DNA from 4 places in the Mesorhizobium album genome. Region 1 is predicted to be linked to each of the others. Evidence: predicted binding sites of a transcription regulator. Region 1 holds the regulator's gene; each other region holds the start of a gene.
The links. Region 1 encodes LexA, which represses DNA repair genes until DNA is damaged. Its sites were predicted from a motif close to TGTTCNNNNTGTGTTCNG; they were not measured.
Positions count from the first base shown of each region.

Region 2: dinB (DNA polymerase IV) is a predicted target of LexA. The motif match lies at 3,807-3,824, and genes of this name have one in related genera.
Region 3: RFN28_RS17905 (DNA recombination protein RmuC) is a predicted target of LexA. The motif match lies at 3,316-3,333, and genes of this name have one in related genera.
Region 4: RFN28_RS12480 (helicase-related protein) is a predicted target of LexA. The motif match lies at 2,252-2,269, and genes of this name have one in related genera.

Region 1 covers NZ_JAVIIW010000004.1:10,320-15,512, forward strand. The annotation lists gene trpD (anthranilate phosphoribosyltransferase) at 1-230, shown strand, start outside; gene trpC (indole-3-glycerol phosphate synthase TrpC) at 235-1,047, shown strand; gene moaC (cyclic pyranopterin monophosphate synthase MoaC) at 1,044-1,526, shown strand; gene RFN28_RS04530 (molybdopterin molybdotransferase MoeA) at 1,528-2,733, shown strand; gene lexA (transcriptional repressor LexA) at 2,850-3,590, shown strand; partial or broken gene RFN28_RS04540 (ComEC/Rec2 family competence protein) at 3,676-5,193, opposite strand, start outside.
Region 2 covers NZ_JAVIIW010000072.1:14,879-20,071, reverse strand. The annotation lists gene RFN28_RS32935 (hypothetical protein) at 343-546, shown strand; gene RFN28_RS32930 (SRPBCC family protein) at 700-1,143, opposite strand; gene RFN28_RS32925 (aldose 1-epimerase) at 1,309-2,172, shown strand; gene dinB (DNA polymerase IV) at 2,475-3,737, opposite strand; gene RFN28_RS32915 (cupin domain-containing protein) at 3,984-4,364, opposite strand; gene RFN28_RS32910 (hypothetical protein) at 4,575-4,934, opposite strand.
Region 3 covers NZ_JAVIIW010000020.1:76,804-81,996, reverse strand. The annotation lists gene RFN28_RS17920 (hypothetical protein) at 5-130, opposite strand; gene RFN28_RS17915 (cation diffusion facilitator family transporter) at 381-1,340, shown strand; gene RFN28_RS17910 (GFA family protein) at 1,372-1,776, shown strand; gene RFN28_RS17905 (DNA recombination protein RmuC) at 2,030-3,283, opposite strand; gene def (peptide deformylase) at 3,387-3,917, shown strand; gene fmt (methionyl-tRNA formyltransferase) at 3,923-4,858, shown strand; gene RFN28_RS17890 (GNAT family N-acetyltransferase) at 4,855-5,193, shown strand, end outside.
Region 4 covers NZ_JAVIIW010000012.1:54,913-60,105, forward strand. The annotation lists gene RFN28_RS12480 (helicase-related protein) at 1-2,083, opposite strand, end outside; gene phbB (acetoacetyl-CoA reductase) at 2,795-3,520, opposite strand; gene RFN28_RS12490 (acetyl-CoA C-acetyltransferase) at 3,653-4,840, opposite strand; gene RFN28_RS12495 (hypothetical protein) at 4,933-5,118, shown strand; gene phaR (polyhydroxyalkanoate synthesis repressor PhaR) at 5,147-5,193, shown strand, end outside.

The sequences.
Region 1 (5,193 bases):
AAGAGCTGCGTGGCGGCGACGCGGACTACAATGCCAAGGCATTGCGCGATATGCTGGGCGGCGCGGCAGGTGCCTATCGCGACACCGTGCTGATGAATGCCGGCGCCGGGCTGGTGGTGGCGGGCAAGGCGACGACGCTTGCTGACGGCATTGAAGCCGCCGCGCAAGCCATCGACAGCGGCCGGGCGCTCGCAGTGCTCGACAGGCTCATCGAAATCTCGAACGGTTAGAACCTTGTCCGATATCCTGCGCAAGATCGAAGCCTATAAGCGCCAAGAGATCGCCGCGGCGAAGCTCAGCGTGCCGCTTGCCGAGATCAAGGCCAGGGCGAAGGATGCCGAGCCGCCGCGCGGCTTCCTCGCCGCGCTCGAGGCCAAGCGGAAGGCCGGCGGCTTCGCGCTGATTGCCGAGATCAAGAAGGCGAGCCCTTCCAAGGGGCTGATCCGCGCCGACTTCGATCCGCCGGCGCTTGCCAGGGCCTATCAGCAAGGGGGTGCTGCCTGCCTTTCGGTGCTGACCGACGCTCCGTCCTTCCAGGGCGCGCCCGCGTTCCTGACCGCCGCGCGCGCCGCGGTCGGCCTGCCCGCTTTGCGCAAGGATTTCCTCTTCGACCCGTACCAGGTTTATGAAGCCCGCGCCTGGGGCGCGGACGCGATCCTGATCATCATGGCAAGCGTCGACGACGTTTTAGCCAGCGAGCTCGAAGCGACGGCTTTCGAGCTCGGCATGGACGCGCTGGTCGAGGTGCATGACGAGAAGGAAATGGAGCGCGCGCTCCAGCTCACGTCGCGGCTGATCGGCATCAACAACCGCGATCTGAGAACCTTCGAGACCAGCCTCGACGTTTCCGAGCGGCTTGCGGCCATGGTGCCGTCTGACCGGCTGCTCGTCAGCGAGAGCGGCATCTTCACGCATCAGGATTGCCGCCGGCTGGAAAAGAGCAGGATCGGCACCTTCCTCGTCGGCGAGAGCCTGATGCGGCAGGCCGACGTGGCAGCCGCGACCTCGCTTCTGCTGACGGGTAATGCGCCGGCCGAGGCCGTCTGATGCCCGCCCTCACCCATATCGGCGCCAAGGGCGAAGCCAACATGGTCGATGTCGGCGACAAGGCCGAGACGACGCGCACGGCAATCGCCGAAGGTTTCGTCACCATGCGCCCGGAAACTCTGGACATGATCCTGGCCGGCGACGCCAAGAAAGGCGACGTGCTGGGGGCCGCACGCATCGCCGGCATCATGGCGGCCAAGAAGACGCATGAACTGATCCCGCTCTGCCACCCGCTGCTTCTCACCAAGGTTGCCGTCGAAATCGAGCCCGACCGCGCGCTCCCCGGCCTCAAAGTGACCGCGCTTACCCGCGTCAACGGCAAGACGGGGGTGGAGATGGAAGCGCTGACCGCCGCCTCGGTCGCCTGTCTCACCATTTACGACATGGCGAAGGCGGCAGATCGCGCCATGGTGATTTCCGGCATCAGGCTGGTCGAGAAGACCGGCGGCAAGTCGGGCGACTACAAGGCAGGTTCTTGAGATGGCGTTGCTTCCGGTCGCCGAGGCGCTCGAACGCCTGCTGGAAGGTGCTGCGGCGCTGCCCAGCGAAAGCGTTCCGCTCGCCGATGCGGCCGGCCGCGTGCTGGCCGAACCGGTGGCGGCGCTGCGCACCCAGCCGCCCTTCAACGCTTCGGCCATGGACGGCTATGCCGTACGCTACACGGACGTAGTGTCAATGCCGGCGCGGCTCTCCGTCATCGGCATGGCGCCTGCCGGGCGCGGCTTTACTGGTTCCGTCGGCAAGGGCGAGGCCGTGCGCATCTTCACCGGCGCGCCGCTCCCCGAAGGTGCCGACACCGTCGTCATCCAGGAGAATGTCCGCGACCTCGGCGGCGGCAGCATCGAAGTGATCGAGCCGACCGCGCAGGCACGCAACGTCCGTCGCCGCGGACTCGACTTCGGCGAGGGTGACGTGCTCCTCCATAAAGGTCGCGACCTCGATCCGGCAGCGCTTTCGCTGGCGGCGTCGGCCAACCATCCGAGCCTCAATGTGGTGCGGCAGCCGTTCGTCGCGATCATCGCCACGGGCGACGAGTTGTTGCCGCCGGGCAGCGCGCTCGGTCCCGACCAGATTATTTCGTCCAACGCCTATGGCGTCGCCGCCGTGGCGCAGTCGGTCGGCGCGCGCGCGCTCGACCTCGGCATTGCCGCCGACCGCAAGGACGCAATCGCGGCTTTGGTGAAGAAAGCGGTCAAGGCCGGCGCCGACGTCATCGTCACGCTTGGCGGCGCCTCGGTGGGCGACCATGACCTGATCCACGACGTGCTGACCGGCGAAGGCATGCAGCTCGATTTCTGGAAGATCGCCATGCGCCCCGGCAAGCCGCTGATGTTTGGCCGGCTCGGCGACATCCGCTGCGTCGGCCTGCCCGGCAATCCGGTGGCGAGCCTGGTTTGCTCGCAACTGTTCCTGAAGCCGCTCCTGGCGCGGCTCGGCGGTCGTCCCTACCGGCAGGACATTCGCACGGCATGGCTGGGTTCCGCGATGCACGCTAACGACATCAGGCAGGACTATGTGCGCGCCGTCGTGCGCGAGGATGCCGGGGCGCTGGTCGCAACGCCGTTCGGCATCCAGGATTCCTCGATGCTGCGGATGCTGGCCGACGCCAACGGCCTGATCGTGCGCGAGCCCTACGCGCCGGCCGCGGAAGCCGGCGCCGAATGCAGCGTTCTGATGTTACGCTGAACAAAACGTCAACACATTCACTAAACTTTAAACGGTTGCGGAACACAACTGGAACAGATAGTGTTTGTTCTGGGTTTGTTTTCTGATTCTGGTTTTGGAACCCGTTGGGGGCTGCCATGCTGACACGCAAGCAACATGAACTTCTGATGTTCATCCACGAACGGCTCAAGGAAAGCGGCATTCCGCCGTCTTTCGACGAGATGAAGGAAGCGCTCGACCTTGCCTCGAAGTCGGGCATCCACCGCCTGATCACGGCACTGGAGGAGCGCGGCTTTATTCGCCGGCTGCCGAACCGGGCGCGCGCCCTCGAGGTGCTGCGCCTGCCCGATTCCATCGCGCCCGGCCTCAACGCGGCGAGGAAGTTTTCGCCGAGCGTCATCCAGGGAAGTCTCGGACAAGGCAATCTCGGCCGACAGATCAAGCCTGCGGCGCCTTCGCGCACGCCGGCGCCCAGCAATGACGACGATGCCGTTTCGGCCGTGTCCATTCCGGTGATGGGCCGCATCGCCGCCGGTGTGCCGATCGACGCCATCCAGCACCAGACGCATTCGATCACGGTGCCGCCGGACATGATCACGGGCGGCGAGCACTATGCGCTGGAGGTCAAGGGCGACTCGATGATCGAGGCGGGCATCTTCGACGGCGACACCGTGATCATCCGCAATGCCAACACCGCGAGCCCGGGTGAGATCGTGGTGGCGCTGGTCGATGACGAGGAGGCGACACTGAAGCGCTTCCGCCGCAAGGGCGCCTCGATCGCGTTGGAAGCCGCCAATCCGGCCTATGAGACCCGCATCTTCGGCCCAGATCGCGTCAAGGTTCAGGGCAAGCTCGTCGGGCTCATCCGGCGCTACTGAGCAATTCCAGGAAAGTGCGCAGCGGTTTTCCGTCCGGAATTGCGTCAAGACAAACACTCAGTAGCGGTTCAGCATGGCTGAACCGCTACTGAGCCGGTTGAGGCTTGGCTTCTGGCGTTTCAGGCTGCTTGTAGGGTGCCAGCCCCCTCGCCTCGCGCGAATACCGTCGTTGCTCGTGCCAGGGACGGTAAGGCTGTTGGACGGCATAGTGAATGGCTGGCCGCGCTGTCGCCGATTGCGGGTCGAAGAAGACGGCGGCACTGCCGTCACGCGCGAGCTGCCGCTTGGTGACGACGAGGACGCGTGGATCGCGGCAAGGGTTGTAGGCCATGGCGTCGTTGATGACGATGAGATCGGCGAAGCCGCAGGCCGGCCGGGCGCTGTCGCGGTTCTCGGCTAGCGCGACGAGCGCGCCGGATGGATGCCGGCCAATGCAGAGGTCGCCGGTACAGTAGAAAGGCGAGCCTGGCGGCAGGCCGACGGGATCGGTTATCTCCCCGCTGACGAATGTCTCGGGCGGCACGATTGTCTCGGCCTTCAGCGCCGTTTCCAGTTGTCGGTTGTGAATTCGTTGGAGCGCGCGCGGTTGATGGCGAGTTCGCCGCCGCCGATCGGCATCGCCACCAGATGCGCATCCTCGGAAATCAGGACGTCCGGCGTGCGCACCTGCGGGATCGTCAGCAGGCCGGCCAACGCGAAGGGAACGGCCGCCAGCCTGAGCCAGGTGGTGGCCATGGTCGCAATGACCAGCGCGATTGTCGTAAGCAGCACCGACTGGATCGAGATCAGCCCGACGGCATCGACCGGCGAGCGTTCCGAAATCCACCCCGAGATCGCGATCATCGCCGTCAGCCCCTTGCCCATCAAATAGAGGAAAGGCCAGTCGAAGCCGAACGGCATCATGACGGCGCTGGCGACGGCAAGGAACATCACGACCGTGACGATCGGCATGATCGCGAGATTGGCCAGCAGGCTGAGCGGCGAGACGCGCTGGAAGTGCCAGATGGCAAACAATGCCGTAGCGCTTCCGGCGATGATCGAGGTCATGGCGGCGCCACCCGCTCCGACCGCCAGCTTTCGCGACAGGAACCGCAGGAACGAACGCTTCGGCGGCGGCACCCTCACTTTGCCGGTGCGGTATTCGGCCCAGCCGGCATAGGCGCCGACGAGCGCTGCCGTGGCGGCAAACGACATCTGGAAGCTCGGGCCGACCACTTCATGCGGCGACACCAGGATGACGGCGATGGCCGAAATCGCCAGATTGCGCATCGTCAGCGCCGCCCGGTCGAAGAGCACGGCGATCAACATGACCGCGAGCATGATGAGACTCCGCTCGGCCGCGACCACGACGCCGGAAATGACGAGATAAGCGGCGATCGACACCAGCGCGATTGCCGCGGCGTATTTTTTCACCGGGCGGCGCGAGGAGAAATCCGGAAACAGCGCGAAGGCGCCGCGCAGCAAAAGCATGATCGTGCCGGCGACCAGCGCCATGTGCAGGCCGGAAATCGAGATGATGTGGTAGATACCGGTCCGCCGCATCGCCTCGTTGATGTCCTCGGGAATGCCCGCGCGAACACCGACGATCAGCGCAGCCGCGATC
Region 2 (5,193 bases), on a different contig from region 1:
TGGTCTCTGGCTCCGCCAACGCTTCGTCGTCCTCGGGCTTGACCCGAGGATCCATGCTGTGACAATCGTCGAAGAGCGCAACGGAGCAGAATTTTCAACCGCTTCAACGCCTTAGCGTCACGGCATGGATCCTAGGGTCTTCGCTCGTCGCTACGCTCCTCGCTCCGCCCTAGGATGATGAAGGCGATAGGTCGCATCCCTTCGCGCCCCCTTTGTCCTGCCCGTCCTTGGCAGCTTCTCCGCCTCGCATTCATCCAGCGGACGGACCTATACAACCTAAGCCCGCTTGAACGCGCGGCCGGATTGCGCGATTGTCGATGTCCGACCACCACCGGGTGAACAATGAAGCGCACGGAAAAGGCACGGCCTTTTGTGCCGACCGAAATTCATGTCGGCACGGTCACCGATGAGAGGGGCGCTATCGGCATCCTCTCGATACACACAACTGAAGGCCTGTTGGATATCGCGCTTGATCGAAATGCCGCCGAGGCCATCGTGAACGCCATCGGCACCATCCGGTCCAGGCTGGAAGCCGCCGAAACCTAAAAAAGAAGCCCGGTCGCAAGCCGGGCTGGGAGCTATTGGGGTACGCCGATCAAGAGTCGTCTATTCGGCGACTAAGAATTTGCATCATCATCATGACAGCTGGATGAATGCTCGCCAGGCCACGTCTGCCCAAGCATCAACCGGGGTCCTAGCCTATTGATTGATCTCGGGCTCGACGAGCCTTGCCAGGTTCTTGAGCGACTCCTGCCAGCCGAGATAGCAGGCTTCGGCCGGAATGGCGTCGGGAATGCCTGCCTGGGTGATCTCCATCTCCGTGCCGACCGAGACCTTCTTCAGGCTCACGCTCACCTGCATCTCGCCGGGCAGGTTGGGATCGTCGAACTTGTCGGTGTAGCGCACGAGCTCGCCTGGAACGAGCTCGACATAGTCGCCGCCGAAGGCGTGGCTCTCGCCCGTGGTGAAGTTGCGGAAGGACATTCTGAAGGTGCCGCCGACGGCCGCTTCCAGGTGATGCACCGTGCAGGTGAAGCCGTTCGGCGGCAGCCACTTGGCCAGCGCGTCCGCCTCGATGAAGGCGCGGTAGACTTTCTCCGGCTTGGTGGCGAGCACGCGGTGCAGGCGGATAGTGCTGGGCATATCGTTTCTCCTCTGATTGCCGGTCTATGCTCCTATGACGAACGAGGTTTGGCCAGCCCGACAGCGGCACCCAAATTTTTTAAGCCGCGACCGTGTACGTCACATCTGCTTCTGCGCCAATTCGCGTAAAGATGAGCGGCAACATCGCCATCGATGAGGGCCTGCATGGTCGAACTGAACGACGGACAATCGAGGCTGGTCTTGGCGCCACAGAAGGGCGCGGCGATCGCCCGCTACGACGCGCTGGTGATCGGCAGCGCGCCGGTCGCGCTGCTGAAACCGGGGGACGGCACGGGCGCGTCCGGCTGCCAGCTGCTGGTGCCGTGGTCGAACCGCATCTCCGGCGGCGGCTTCACCTTCGACGGCCGCTTCCACGCCGTCGAGCCGAACGTGCCGGGAGAGGCCTTTCCGATCCATGGCGACGGTTTCCAGAAACCGTGGCGGCTTGCGCGCCGCACGGAGACCGAAGCGGAGCTGGTGCTCGAAGACGGCGCGATCGGGCCGTACCGTTATGCGGCAACCGTCACCTATGCGCTGCAGGACGGCGCGCTGGACGCATGTCTGACGGTGGAGAACCGCGCCGGCATGCGCCTGCCTTACGGTCTCGGCTTCCACCCCTGGTTCCCGCGCGGCGACACAACCCTGCTGAAGGCGAAGGCGAAACGTGTCTGGCTTGAGGACGAGCGCCATTTGCCTGTCGGCGTCGTGCCGGTGAGCGAGCATCCGGGTTGGGATTTCGAGCGCCCCATCCCGCTGCCGTTCGATTGGGTGAACAACGCCTTCGACGGCTGGAACCGTCGCGCCTCGATCACGCAGCTCGAGGATGGGATCAGAATTGCGCTGAGCGCCTCGCCGGAACTTGCCGTCTACATCCTCTATTCGCCGTCGCCCGATGCCGGCTTCTTCTGCTTCGAGCCGGTCTCGCACACCGTCGACGCGCATCACGGCGAGGGGCTGACGGTGCTCGATGATGGGCAAACGATGAGCGCCGCCATGACGCTGGACTGGGAGATTGCCGAGACTGATTAAGCCGCGCGCCAGCGGCGGAGTGCGCAATCTTCCCTCGGGGGAGATGTCCGGCAGGACAGAGGGCTTAGGAGCGCCGCCTTCGCGGAACCGGATGGTGAGCGTTCTGCACCGTTGCAACGCTCGCAGGTCACGGCAGGATCCTAGGGTCTGCGCTGCGTCGCTTCGCTCCTTGCTTCGCCCGTGGATGACGAAGAGGATAGGCTGGCGGGACAGCGCCCCCTCTGTCCTGTCGGACATCTCCCCCACAAGGGGGGAGATTGGCAGCTCCGGCGCTTCGCCCCAATTCTCCAGCGCTCCAGCCCTCACAGCTCCTTCTCCGCCAGCTCCCTGAATTCATCCGGCACCGAGCGCGCTGCTTCCAGCGCCACGGTGCCGTAGCCGACGGCTTCCTTGCCGAAACGCTTACGGATCTTGTCGACGGCGCGGTCGGCGCCGAAGCGGGCGAGCCCGCGGCGGCTGCCGGGCTTGAGCTTTTCGTCGGCAAGTCCAAGCGGCAGCTCGAGCTGCAGCTCGGTGCTTTCCTCCAGATGCGAGACCGAGATCGCCAGCAGCGAGATTTCCCGCTCTCCCGGATGGGCGGCGAGCACGCCGCGCACCAGCTCCTCGGCGATTTCGGCGAGCATCGTTGTCGCCTGGATCGGCTGCTCCAGCGTCACCGAGCGGGTGACGGCGCGCATGTCGCAAAAGCGCACCCGCACCGTCACCGTGCGGCCCGGCCTGTCCTTGGCGCGCAGCCGACTGGCGACGCGGTCGGCCAGATGCAGGAGCGTCGGCACGAAGACGTGTGGCAGCGCCGGCTTGCGGCCAAGCGCCGACTGCGCGCCGGCCGAATGGGCGCGGCGATGCGTCTCCAACCGGCGCGGGTCGCGGTTCCAGGCGAGCGCCGCGAGCTTCTGGCCGGCGGCATGGCCGATCAGCCGCTGCAGCGCGCCGCTATGCGTGTGCGCCAACTGGCCGATAGTCTCGACGCCGATTTCAGCGAGCTTGGCCTTGGTTGCCGGGCCGACGCCCCACATCAGCGACACCGGCAGCTCATGCAGGAAGGAAAGCTCGGTGCCGGGCTCGACCACCACCAGCCCGTCGGGCTTCGCCACCTGCGAGGCGATCTTGGCGAGATGCTTTGTCCGCGCCACGCCGATCGAGATCGGCAGGCCGAGCTCGGCCTTCACGCGGCGGCGGATTTTTCGCGCAATCTCCTCCGGCGGCCCGAACAGATGTGTGCAGCCGGCCACATCCGCGAAGGCCTCATCGATTGAGATGCGCTCGACCAGCGGCGTGAAATCGTCGAGCACCCTGATCGCGGCGTCGCCCAGGCGCTGATATTCGCTGAAGCGGCCGCCGACGAAGATGAGCTGCGGGCAGAGCTCGCACGCCTTGCGGCCGGGCATGCCGCCGCGCACACCGAAAACCTTCGCCTCATAGGAGGCGGCAAGCACCACGCCGCCGCCGACCGCGATCGGCTTGCCGCGCAGCGACGGGTCGAGCAGCTGCTCGACCGAGGCATAGAAGGCATCGAGATCGGCATGCAGGATGGTGGCGGCTGAAGCGGCGTTCGTGGCGAGCATCGCGCGCTCCCGTCTCCATCCCCTTGCGGCGTCGCAGCATTAGCGACGACTGTTGTAAGAGGTTTTTACTGGAACATAGAGAGAACAAAACCGGTTTCTTGTCAAGCGACGACGCCGCGAATGAGAACGTTCGCAACCGCACGCAACCCATGCTTTCGGAGGCGGTTGCGTCGAAGCCGCCAATCCTCCCTCAGAACAAGGGGAGAGCGCTCAGACAGGCGATCGCTGCAATCGCCAACCGCCGCCCTATGCCGGCTTGGCGTATTGCTCGGCGCTGAGCACCTCGATGCACTGGAACGGCCGATCGCCTTCCACCCAGGCGTCATGGCCGGGCGGGATGGTGTAGGACATGCCTTCGGTGAAGGTCTTCTCGGTTCCGTCGTTCATGCGCACGGTGATACTTCCGGATACGACATAGCCGACATGCGAGACCTGGCAGCTGTCGGTCTTGACCACCGGTTTCACGCATTCGGACCAGCTCCAGCCAGGCTGCATGTTCATCCGCCCGAGCGTGAAGCCCGGCAGCCGCACGATTTCGACGCGCGTCTTGGCGGGCGAGCGGACCTCGTCGGGATTGTCGTGCGACTTGGATGCGAGTTTGGTGACGTTCATTGCAGCTTCGGCCATGACATCCTCCCCTGTTTTCAAGCGGAGCCGGACGCTGCGATCGTCGGCGACCGCTGCCGGATTCATACGCCTGTCAATGAGCAATTGCTAATGTAATTGCCGGGCGCGGCGGGTAATCGATTTTGCGGCGAGACCGCTATTGCAAGCGCGCCCTGCCGGTGATTTGCTGCTTCTTGCCTGGCACGGCGATGGTTGAGGGACCATCCGTTTTCACTCCCAAAGGGAGAATTCGATGAACCCTTGGTAAGTGAATTTCGCCGATAACGTCACGGCAAAGCCAAGCCCCATCCACAACAATCCATCTCCAATTCCGCTCGCCGGCGCGCGCTGGTCGCGCCGATTGAAACCGCCATGGGCGAGGAGCAAGCGGGGCGAGGAATAATGCTCGAAAAACCAGAAAAACCAGGGAGGAAGTCGATGCTGAATCAAGCCTTGCCAACGGATCCGCACCCGCCCGCCGTCACGGCCCACCGTGACCCGCCGGCGCTTCGTCAATGCTGCGACAGCTATATCTGTCCGGTCTGCGAGCAGGTGGTCGAGCTGACGGATTTTCGCCAGGTCGTCTGGCATCAGAGGCCGGGCCATCAGCCGATGAAAATGGATGATTGAGAGCCCAGGCGGCGAGAAAAAAGCCCGCGTCTTCCGCAGAAGGCGCGGGCAGCAGCTGGAGTAGCCGTCCAGTCAATGCGCTCGCAGGCAACTGGTTGCGTCTGGCCGACATGATCGGCTGCTGCGTACGGGCCCGACCGGAAAAGCCAATAGTTGGGCACTGGGCCTACCGTCCCTGGCGACCGTGGACTGAAGTCGCACATCCTTGAACGCAGTGGCC
Region 3 (5,193 bases), on a different contig from region 1:
CCGATCACTTCTCCTTGATGCGCATCGCCTTGACCGGCGGTGCCTTCGGAGCCGGGGCCGCGGCTGGTTTCTTCGCGTCCTTCTTCGGCTTGCGGGGTTCCTTGCCCGCCTTCATCGCACCTTTAGCCATGATTCGCTCCTCCGATTGTGGGCGGCACGAGTGAAACAAGAGAAAGGCCGGACCGCAAGAGGTCGCTTGCCACCTGGGAAGCCGGCTTCCCGGAATGTCATCCGTTTTCCCTTGATCCCGCGACCTCGAGATCGATTCGGCAACAGAAATGCATACAGCATCTTGAACCTCCGAGCGGCTGGCGCATTGTCGGAAGAGCTTCGGCCGGCAGATCCTTAAGCTCGGCACTTGGAAAGGAATCGGGAAGCGCATGGCAGGGCATAGCGGCACGAAAAGAGTGATCTACGCCGCGCTCGCTGGCAATCTCGCGATCGCGTTGACCAAATTCGCCGCGGCACTCTTTACAGGCTCTTCAGCCATGCTGTCGGAAGGCGTGCATTCACTGGTCGACACTGGCAATGGCGCGCTTCTGCTATACGGCATGCGGCGCGCCGCGCGACCGCCCGACCGGACGCACCCGCTCGGCCACGGACGCGAACTCTATTTCTGGAGTTTCATCGTCGCATTGCTGGTGTTCGCGCTCGGCGCCGGCATTTCCTTCTATGAGGGCGTCATCCACATCATGGCGCCAGAACCGGTCATCGACGCCAGGGTCAACTACATCGTGCTCGGTCTGTCCTTTCTGTTCGAAGGCAGTTCCTGGCTGGTGGCGCTGAAGGCGTTCCGGGAGCAGAAGCGAAAGCTGGGCTGGTTCGAGGCGGTGCGGCTGAGCAAGGACCCCAGCGCCTACACGGTACTGTTCGAAGACAGCGCCGCGTTGCTCGGCCTCATCGTCGCCTTTGCGGGCATCCTAGCGTCCGAACTTCTGGCGATTCCCGAGCTCGACGGCGTCGGCTCTATCGGCATCGCGATCATCCTGGGCGCAACCGCGATCTTCCTGGCGCGCGAGAGCAAGGGCCTGCTTCTCGGCGAGCCTGCTTCGCCCGAAATGCAACGCAAGGTTCTGGGGATCGCCGAGCAGGATCCGGCCGTGCAGCGGGCGAACGGCATATTGAGCGTCCATATCGGTCCCGAGGAGATCGTCGCCGGCTTGAGCATCGAGTTCGAGGATCATCTCACCGCGCCGGAGATCGAAGCGTGCATCGAGCGCCTTGAGGCGCGGCTGAACAAGGAGATGCCGGAGATCGCCAGGCTTTTTGTCAAGCCACAGGCCGCCGGCATATGGGAGCTCAGGCGAAAGGCCATCGCCGAGACCTCCGGCGAGGGTTAGACTTGGGTGAAACTCTGATGGAGAAAGACCGATGAAGATCGACGGCGGGTGCCATTGCGGCGCCATCACCTACGAGGCCGAGGTCGATCCCGAGAAGACCTCGATCTGCCATTGCACGGATTGCCAGCAGCTCACCGGCACCGCGTTCCGCGTCACCGTGCATGTGCCGGAAGAGGACTATCGCATCACCAAGGGCACGCCCAAGGTCTATATCAAGACCGGGTCGAGCGGCGCCAAGCGGGCACAGGGCTTTTGCGGTGATTGCGGTTCGCATCTCTACGCCACGTCCGTCGGCGACGGGCCTAAGGTCTACGGCATCAGGACCGGCACCGCACGCCAGCGCGACCAGCTGGTGCCGAGAACACAATACTGGCACCGCTCGGCGCTGCACTGGCTGCCGGAATTCGAGGGCACCAGGATCGTCGAGGAGCAGTAGCGGTCATCGCATCGGCGGACTGGCGCAGACCTCGGCGATTGGCCGAATCTTCCGCGCCTTCGTCATCCTCGGGCTTGACCCGAGGATCCATGCCGTGACCGTCATCGAGGAACGCGACGGACCAGAATTCTGCACCGCCGCAACGCCTTAGCGTCACGGCAGGATCCTGGGTCTGCGCGCGTCGCTTCGCTCCTTGCTTCGCCCCAGGATGACGAAGTGATAGCCGTTCCGGCCAATCTCCAAGGCGGGGTGGCTAATCGCCGTCTTCCACCACCCTCAGCCGCAATTGGCCCGTCTTGGAATCGGCCACCCGCGCGCCGGCCTCCACCTTGGCCGGGCCACCGCGCGGCGGCTCGGCCTCGCCTTCGCCGAACTCCAGCGCCTCGATCTTCTGGCCGCGCTTGGTGACTTTCGTCGTCGACACGAGAATGTCGTCGATATCCTTGGCCGCCTGGCCGAAATGCGTCTGCAGCCGGCGCACGCGCTCGTCGACGCGCGCCACGTCCTCCATCAGGCGGATCACCTCGCCCTGGATCAGATGCGCTTGCTCGCGCATGCGCGCGTCTTTGAGGATCGCCTGGATGACCTGGATCGACAGCATCAACAGCGACGGCGAGACGATGACGACGCGGGCGCGGTGCGCCTTCTGCACCACGGCCTCGAAATTCTCGTGGATCTCGGCGAACACCGACTCCGACGGCACGAACATGAAGGAGGTGTCCTGCGTTTCGCCCTGGATCAGGTATTTTTCGGCGATATCGCGGATATGCACCTCGATGTCGCGCCGGAACGCCTGCGCCGCCACCTTCTGCAGCTCGGCCCCCTCGGCGGCGCGGATGGCATTCCAGGCCTCCAGCGGGAACTTGGCGTCGATGGCGAGCATCGGCGCGCCGTTCGGCATCCGCACCAGGCAGTCCGGCCGGCTGCCGTTGGAGAGGCTCGCCTGGAACTCATAGGCGCCGTGCGGCAGGCCGTCGGCGATGATCGCTTCCATGCGCGACTGGCCGAAGGCGCCGCGCGTCTGCTTGTTGGAAAGGATCGCCTGCAGTTGCACGACCTGGCCGGCGAGCGACTGGATGTTGCCCTGCGCGGTGTCGATCACCGCCAGCCGCTCCTGCAGCTTGGCCAGGCTCTCATGCGTCGACTTGGTCTGCTCGGCCATGGTCTGGCCAAGGCGGCCGGTCATCGCGTCGAGCCGCTGGCCGAGCGACTGGGTGAGCTCGGCCTGCCTGGCTCCGAAGACTTCGGCGATCGCGCCCATGCGCCCTTGCATCTCGGCCTGCGCTTGCAGGATGTCAGCCATGCGCGCTTCGGTGTCGCGGGCATGGTCGGCGGCCTCCGCCGTGGCAACCGCGCGCGCCTTGGCCGCGCGCCAGAGCGCGATGACAAGCGCCAGGAACAATGCCAGCAGCAGGAGCGCACCAAAACCGAGCGCTTCGCCGAGCGTGATCGTGGTGGCGCCGAGCCGCGCGACCGGTTCCGAAAGTATTGAGGTCATGTCGTTCATGGAAGCAGCATAACCGATTCGGCCTGCTGGCATAGATCAAAACGTGAACATGTCAGGGCTATCCCGGTTGACGCTTCTCCAACGAGGTCTTAGGTGAAACGCCATGTCGATCAAGCCGCTCATCATCCTTCCCGATCCTCTCCTGCGCCAGGTTTCCAAACCGGTCGAGCGCGTCGACAGCGATTTGCGCAAGCTCGCCGACGACATGCTGGAGACCATGTATGACGCGCCGGGCATCGGATTAGCGGCGATCCAGGTCGGCGAAGCGCTGCGCCTGCTGGTGATCGACCTTGCCAAGGAAGGCGAGCCGCCGGCGCCGCATGTCTTCATCAATCCGGAAGTCCTCGAAAGCTCCGACCAGCGCTCGGTCTATGAGGAAGGCTGCCTGTCGATCCCGGACTATTATGCCGAGGTCGAGCGTCCCGCCGCCGTGCGGGTGAAATATCTCGACCGCGACGGCAAGCTGCAGGAGATGCAGGCCGAAGGCCTGATGGCGACCTGCCTGCAGCACGAGATCGACCATCTCAACGGCGTGCTGTTCATCGATCACATCTCGAAGCTGAAGCGCGACATGGTGGTGAGGAAGTTCAAGAAGCTCGCCAAGGAGAAGGCGCCGGGCAAGATGGTAGGCTAGGGGTCATGCCCCTTCGCGTCATCTTCATGGGCACGCCGGATTTTTCCGTGCCGACGCTCAGCGCCATTGCCGAAGCCGGCCATGACATCGCCGCCGTCTACACGCAGCCGCCGCGCGCCGCCGGCCGGCGCGGGCTGGAATTGACGCCCTCGCCCGTGCAGCGCGAGGCGGAACGGCTTGGCCTCGAAGTGCGGACGCCGACATCGCTCAAGGGCGACGCTGAGCAGCGGGCCTTTGCCGCCTTGCACGCCGATGTCGCCGTGGTCGTCGCCTATGGTCTGCTTCTGCCGAAACCCGTTCTTGAGGCGACGAAGCTCGGCTGCCTCAACGGTCATGCCTCGCTTTTGCCGCGCTGGCGCGGTGCTGCTCCCATCCAGCGTGCCATCATGGCCGGCGATGCCGAGACAGGCATGATGGTCATGCGCATGGAAGAGGGTCTCGACACAGGGCCGGTGGCCTTGGTTGAAAAATGCGCCATCGGTTCCGATATGACCGCCGGCGAATTGCATGACCGCCTGATGGCGATCGGCGCTTCGCTGATGGTGGAAGCGCTCGCGCAGTTGGGGATAAATTGTCTGACATTTACCCCGCAGCCAACGGCGGGGGTGACCTACGCCAAGAAAATCGATAAATCGGAGACGCGCGTTGACTGGACGCGGCCTGCCGGCGAAGTCCACAATCACATTCGCGGCCTCTCGCCCTTTCCGGGCGCGTGGAGCGAGGTCGAAATTGGTGGCCGCATGGAGCGGCTGAAACTGCTTCGCTCGACGCTGTCTGAAGGCGTCGGCGAGTCGGGAGGAATTCTCGATGACCGGCTGACGGTCGCCTGCGGGTCAGGCGCGGTCCGGCTGGTCGAAGTTCAACGGGCGGGCGGAAGGCCCGCCGCCGCGCAGGAATTCCTGCGTGGGGCCAAGATCGAAAAAGGAATGAAACTCAAATGAGCATGATGTCGATACGCGCGGCGACGCCGCGGGATCGCGAGACGATCCGCCTCGTCGAGGAGCATGCCTTCGGCCAGCAGACCGAGGCCGGCCTGGTCGACGCGCTGGTGACCGGCGGCGACGCGGTCGTCGAGCTGGTGGCGGAAGAGGATGGTCAGGTCGTCGGCCATATTCTGTTCTCCAGGCTTTTCGTGCAGAACGGCGGCAAGCGTTTCGCTGCCGTGGCGCTGGCGCCGCTGGCGGTCGAGCCGTCCTTCCACGGCACTGGCATCGGCGGCGCGCTGATCCGCGAGGCGCATGTCCGCCTCAAGGAAGCCGGCGAGACGCTGGCCGTG
Region 4 (5,193 bases), on a different contig from region 1:
CGGGGGCCGGCTTGATCAACGCCGGCACGAAGACGTGGTAGGCACCGAAGCGTACGCCCAGGCGACGCAGCGCAGCGCGGCCCTCCTGGTCGAGCGACTTCATTTCCTCCGCGATGTCGCGGCGGTTGATGAGGCCGAAATGCTCGACGAGCTGGAAGGCGATGCCGCGGGCGATGCCAGCAAGCTGCTCGGCGTTCTTCAGGTCAACCAGCGGCTTCAGCAGCGTTTCGATCTGGAAGTTGACGAAACGCTCGGCGCGCGCCGCGACCTTGTCGCGGGCAGGGCCGGTCAGCTGCTCGTCGGCAAGCAGCACAAGCCGCGGCTTCAGCGCCTCGTCGCCGGCGACCAGCGTGCCGATCGGCGCGCCGATCCAGCGCAGGACGCCGTCCGAGCCCAGGGCGAGATCGCCATTGGCGCAGGCGGCAAAGCGTTCGGCGCGCGCTTCGAACTCCGTGCTAAGCGCCTTCTGGGCGGCGGTCCGCACCGCCTTGGCATCCTCGCCGCCGGCGCTCTGGTCGGCGGTGAAGCGGAACCCCTGCAACTCGCCGACATGATGGCCTTCGACGAGGACGGTTCCGGATGGGCTGATTTCGGCTTCAGGCATGGTATTTTCTCTAAGGCGCCGCATGAGCACGGAAGTCCTGCGATCTACGAAGCGTTTCGTCAACCGCTCATGCAGCGCATCGGACAATCTGTCTTCGATTTCGCGCGTCTTTTCCTGCCAGTGTGCCTGATCGGCCAGCCAGCCCGGTCGGTTGGAGACGAAGGTCCAGGTGCGAATCTGGGCGATCCGGTGCGACAGCGTGTCGATATCGCCATCTGTCGTGTCGGCTCGCCGCACCTGCTCGGCCATGTAATTCTCGTCGACATGGCCATGGCGCGCAAGGTCCATATAGATCGAGGCGATGAGGTCGGCATGCTGGGCGGGCGCGATCTTGCGGTAGTCCGGCAGCGCGCAGGCTTCCCACAAGAGCGCCACACGCTCCGCGCCGGAGGCGAGCGCGCGGATATCCTCGTCGCGCGACAGATGTTCCAACGCCTGCGCGTCCACCGCCGGCAGCGCGCGCGTCAATCCTTCGACCGGCGCGTTGGTCTCGATCGAGCGCTTGAGCGCATCGAGGCTGGTAAAATCGAAATCGGCGGTGCGCCACTGCAGAACCTTCACGGCGTCGAAATCGTGCCCCTCGATCTTCTGGACCAGATCCTCGTCGAACGGATCGACCTGGCCGGTGACGCCGAAGGTGCCGTCACGCAGGTGCCGTCCGGCGCGGCCGGCGATCTGGCCGAGCTCGGCGGCAGTCAGGTTGCGGTACTGGTAGCCGTCGAACTTGCGGTTCTGGGCGAAGGCGACGTGGTCGAGGTCGAGATTCAACCCCATGCCGATGGCGTCGGTGGCGACGAGATAGTCGACATCGCCAGACTGGAAGATTTCCACCTGGGCGTTGCGGGTGCGTGGCGAGAGCGCCCCGAGCACGACCGCTGCGCCACCCTGCTGGCGGCGGATCAGTTCGGCGATAGCGTAGACCTCGTCGGCGGAGAAGGCGACGATCGCCGTGCGCCGCGGCAGGCGGGTGAGCTTCTTGGAACCGGCATAGGCAAGGTGCGACAGCCTCGGCCGCGTCACCACCGACACGCCCTTCAAGAGGCGCTGGAGGATGCCGTGCATAGTGGCGGCGCCCAGAAGCAGGGTTTCCTGGCGGCCGCGCAGGTGCAGGATGCGGTCGGTGAAGATGTGGCCGCGTTCGAGGTCGCCGGCAAGCTGCACCTCGTCGATGGCGACGAAGGCCGCGTCGGTCTCGCGCGGCATCGCCTCCACGGTGCAGACCGAATATTTGGCGCTCGCCGGAACGATCTTCTCCTCACCGGTGACCAGCGCCACCTTGTGGGCGCCGACCTTCTCGCAGACGCGGGTATAAACTTCGCGGGCGAGCAGCCTCAGCGGCAGGCCGATAACGCCGCTCTCATGCGCCACCATGCGCTCGATGGCGAGATGGGTCTTGCCGGTATTGGTCGGCCCAAGCACGGCCGTCACGTCGCGGCCCGTAAGGATCAGCGGATGGGTGTGTTTCGGCTGAATGTTCATCGGCCCGGAAATTAAGGTCTTTCTGCCGCTTGTTTGTCGGAACGCGGCGGTGCCGCCGCGTGTGACAGGCGACACATAGGGATTTAGAGCGCGAAGCGAAAGCGGAATGTTCCTACGAAGGACGGCGACGCAGGTTGGCACCCGTCAAAATGCGCTGTCGTTAACTGCTGGAACGAGTCTGGAACGAATCGGCGACGAATCACTGACTCGTTCTGATTCAGGTTTTGTTCACGGCTATATGTGGATTTTTTGACGCTGAGTCTCACCACATGCTGAATCTGTGGATTGGCCCGTTTCATGCTTGGCTGAGGCAAGCCCCGATGGGCCGTTAACCTTTGCCGGTGAACGATCGCGACGGATGCGAGCGCAGCCACCAAGATTATGAAATGGTTGACCTTTCCTAAACCGCCGTTAATCATTTCGGCGCCATTTCCGGCTCTTTGCGTTAACGTTCTGGCCAAAGACGGAACGAATCGGCGACGAATCAGCGATCCGTAATGTTTCCTGTTTTGTTCACCCCTAGATATGGTGTCGTCCACAGCTTGCGTACCGAAAATTCACAGCTTGTGAACCGTCTTTTGCACCGGGAGCGGGGAGGCCGTTAACTTTTGCGTGCCGTATTGAGGCAGGCGCTGGGCGGCCCGCTTGGAGTCGCAGACAAAAAACAGGCGATCCAGTTGCCCGGACCGCCTGCCGTCGGTGTCAAAAAAATCAGGCGAAGTACTGGCCGCCATTGGCGGTGATGGTCGAGCCGGTGATGAAGCCGGCATCGTCCGACGCCAGGAAGACGACGCAGCGCGCGACCTCTTCCGGCTCGCCGAGGCGGCCGACCGGAATTTGCGGGATGATGCGCTCGTTGAGCACCTTCTCGTCGATGGCCTTGACCATGTCGGTGGCGATGTAGCCGGGGCAGATGACGTTGACGGTGATGCCCGCGCGGGCGCCCTCCTGGGCCAGCGCCTTCGAGAAGCCGATATCGCCGGCCTTCGAGGCCGAATAATTGACCTGGCCGGCCTGACCCTTCTGGCCGTTGATCGAGGAGATGGTGATGATGCGGCCGAACTTGCGGTCGCGCATGCCGCTCCACAGCGGGTGCGTCATGTTGAAGACGCCGGAGAGGTTGGTGTCGACGACCTCTTTCCACTGCTCGCGAGTCATCTTGTGAAACATGGCGTCGCGGGTGATGCCGGCATTGTTGACCAAAACCGAAACCGGGCCGAGATCGGCCTCGACCTGCTTGATGCCGGCGGTGCAGGCGTCGTAGTCGGCGACCGACCATTTGTAGACCGGGATGCCGGTCTCGGCCTTGAATTTCTGGGCCGCTTCGTCGTTGCCGGCATAGTTCGCGGCAACCGAATAACCGGCATTCTTCAAGGCGACCGATATCGCCGCGCCGATGCCGCGCGATCCGCCCGTGACGATTGCTACCTTGGTCATGTGCTCCTCCCTTGGTCGGGGGAACGAATAGGGAGTAGCGAATAGCGAGTAGGGGTCCGATGTCCCGTCGCGCAAACGCTGTTTTCCCCTATTCGCTACTCCCTATTCGCTATTCGCTCGTTCGCTATTGCCTCAGTTCAACGCTTCCACACACATCGCAACGCCCATGCCGCCGCCGATGCAAAGCGTCGCGAGACCCTTCTTGGCGCCGCGGCGGCGCATCTCGTAGACCAGCGTGTTGAAGACGCGGGCGCCGGAGGCGCCGATCGGATGGCCGATGGCGATGGCGCCGCCGTTGACGTTGACGATCGCAGGATCCCAGCCCATGCCCTTGTTGACGGCGCAGGCCTGCGCGGCGAAGGCCTCATTGGCCTCCACAAGGTCGAGGTCCTTGACCGACCAGCCGGCCTTCTCCAGCGCTCTCTTCGAGGCCGGGATCGGGCCGGTTCCCATGATCGCCGGATCGACGCCGGCGGTGGCCCAGGAAGCGATGCGGACCAGCGGCGTGATGCCGCGCCGGACGGCTTCGGCTTCGGTCATCAGCAGCGCGCCGGCGGCGCCGTCATTGATGCCGGAAGCGTTGCCGGCGGTGACCGTGCCTTCCTTGTCGAAGGCCGGCTTCAGCTTGGTCATCGCATCCATCGTCGCGCCATGGCGGATATATTCGTCCTGATCGACGATGGTGTCGCCCTTCTTGCCCGAAATGGTGAACGCAACGATCTCGTCCTTGAACTTGCCGGCCTTCTGCGCAGCTTCGGCCTTGTTCTGCGAGGCCAGCGCGAACTGGTCCTGGTCTTCGCGGGTGATCTGGAACTGGCGGGCAACGTTCTCGGCGGTGTTGCCCATATGGTAGCCGTTGAAGGCATCCCACAGGCCGTCCTTGATCATGGTGTCGATCATCTTGTAGTCGCCCATCTTGACGCCGGCGCGCAGGTGCTCAGCGTGCGGCGAAAGCGACATCGATTCCTGGCCGCCGGCGACGATCACCTTGGCGTCGCCCGTGGCGATCTGTTGCATGCCGAGCGCGATTGCCCTGAGGCCCGAGCCGCAGACCTGATTGAGGCCCCAGGCGGTGGTCTCCTTAGGCAGGCCGGCCTTGATCGAGGCCTGGCGGGCAGGGTTCTGTCCCTGCGCGGCGGTCAGCACCTGGCCGAGGATGACTTCGTCCACTTCCGCCGGGTCGACTTTGGCCCGCGACAGCAATTCCTTGATGACCACGGCGCCGAGCTCATGTGCCGGCGTGGCGGCGAAACTGCCATTGAAGGAGCCGACCGCGGTACGGGCGGCGCTGGCGACGACGATTGAATTGGAAGCGGGCATTTTCTTCTCCAGACTTCGGGGTGTCGTTCTCTAGACGGTCATTGAAGACTTTTCTTGCCCGTTAGGGAACCCGAGTCAAACCGGAAATGGGCATGGCCGCCATGCGCGGCAAGCAGAGCGAAGGCGGATCGTCACGGCATCGAGCTTCGCCGCCGGCACAATTTGCCCGGGGCCACCATGCATTAAATGATACCGCACTGCACAAAGCACTTGGAATTGTGATGCTTTTGCGCATATCCTCGACAAATGGCGCAATCGTTACCGGCCGCTTACTGTGAACGCGCCGGTATCCTGGGGAGGATACGAATGGCCGCGAAAGACGACCCGATCGTCATCAAGAAATATGCCAACCG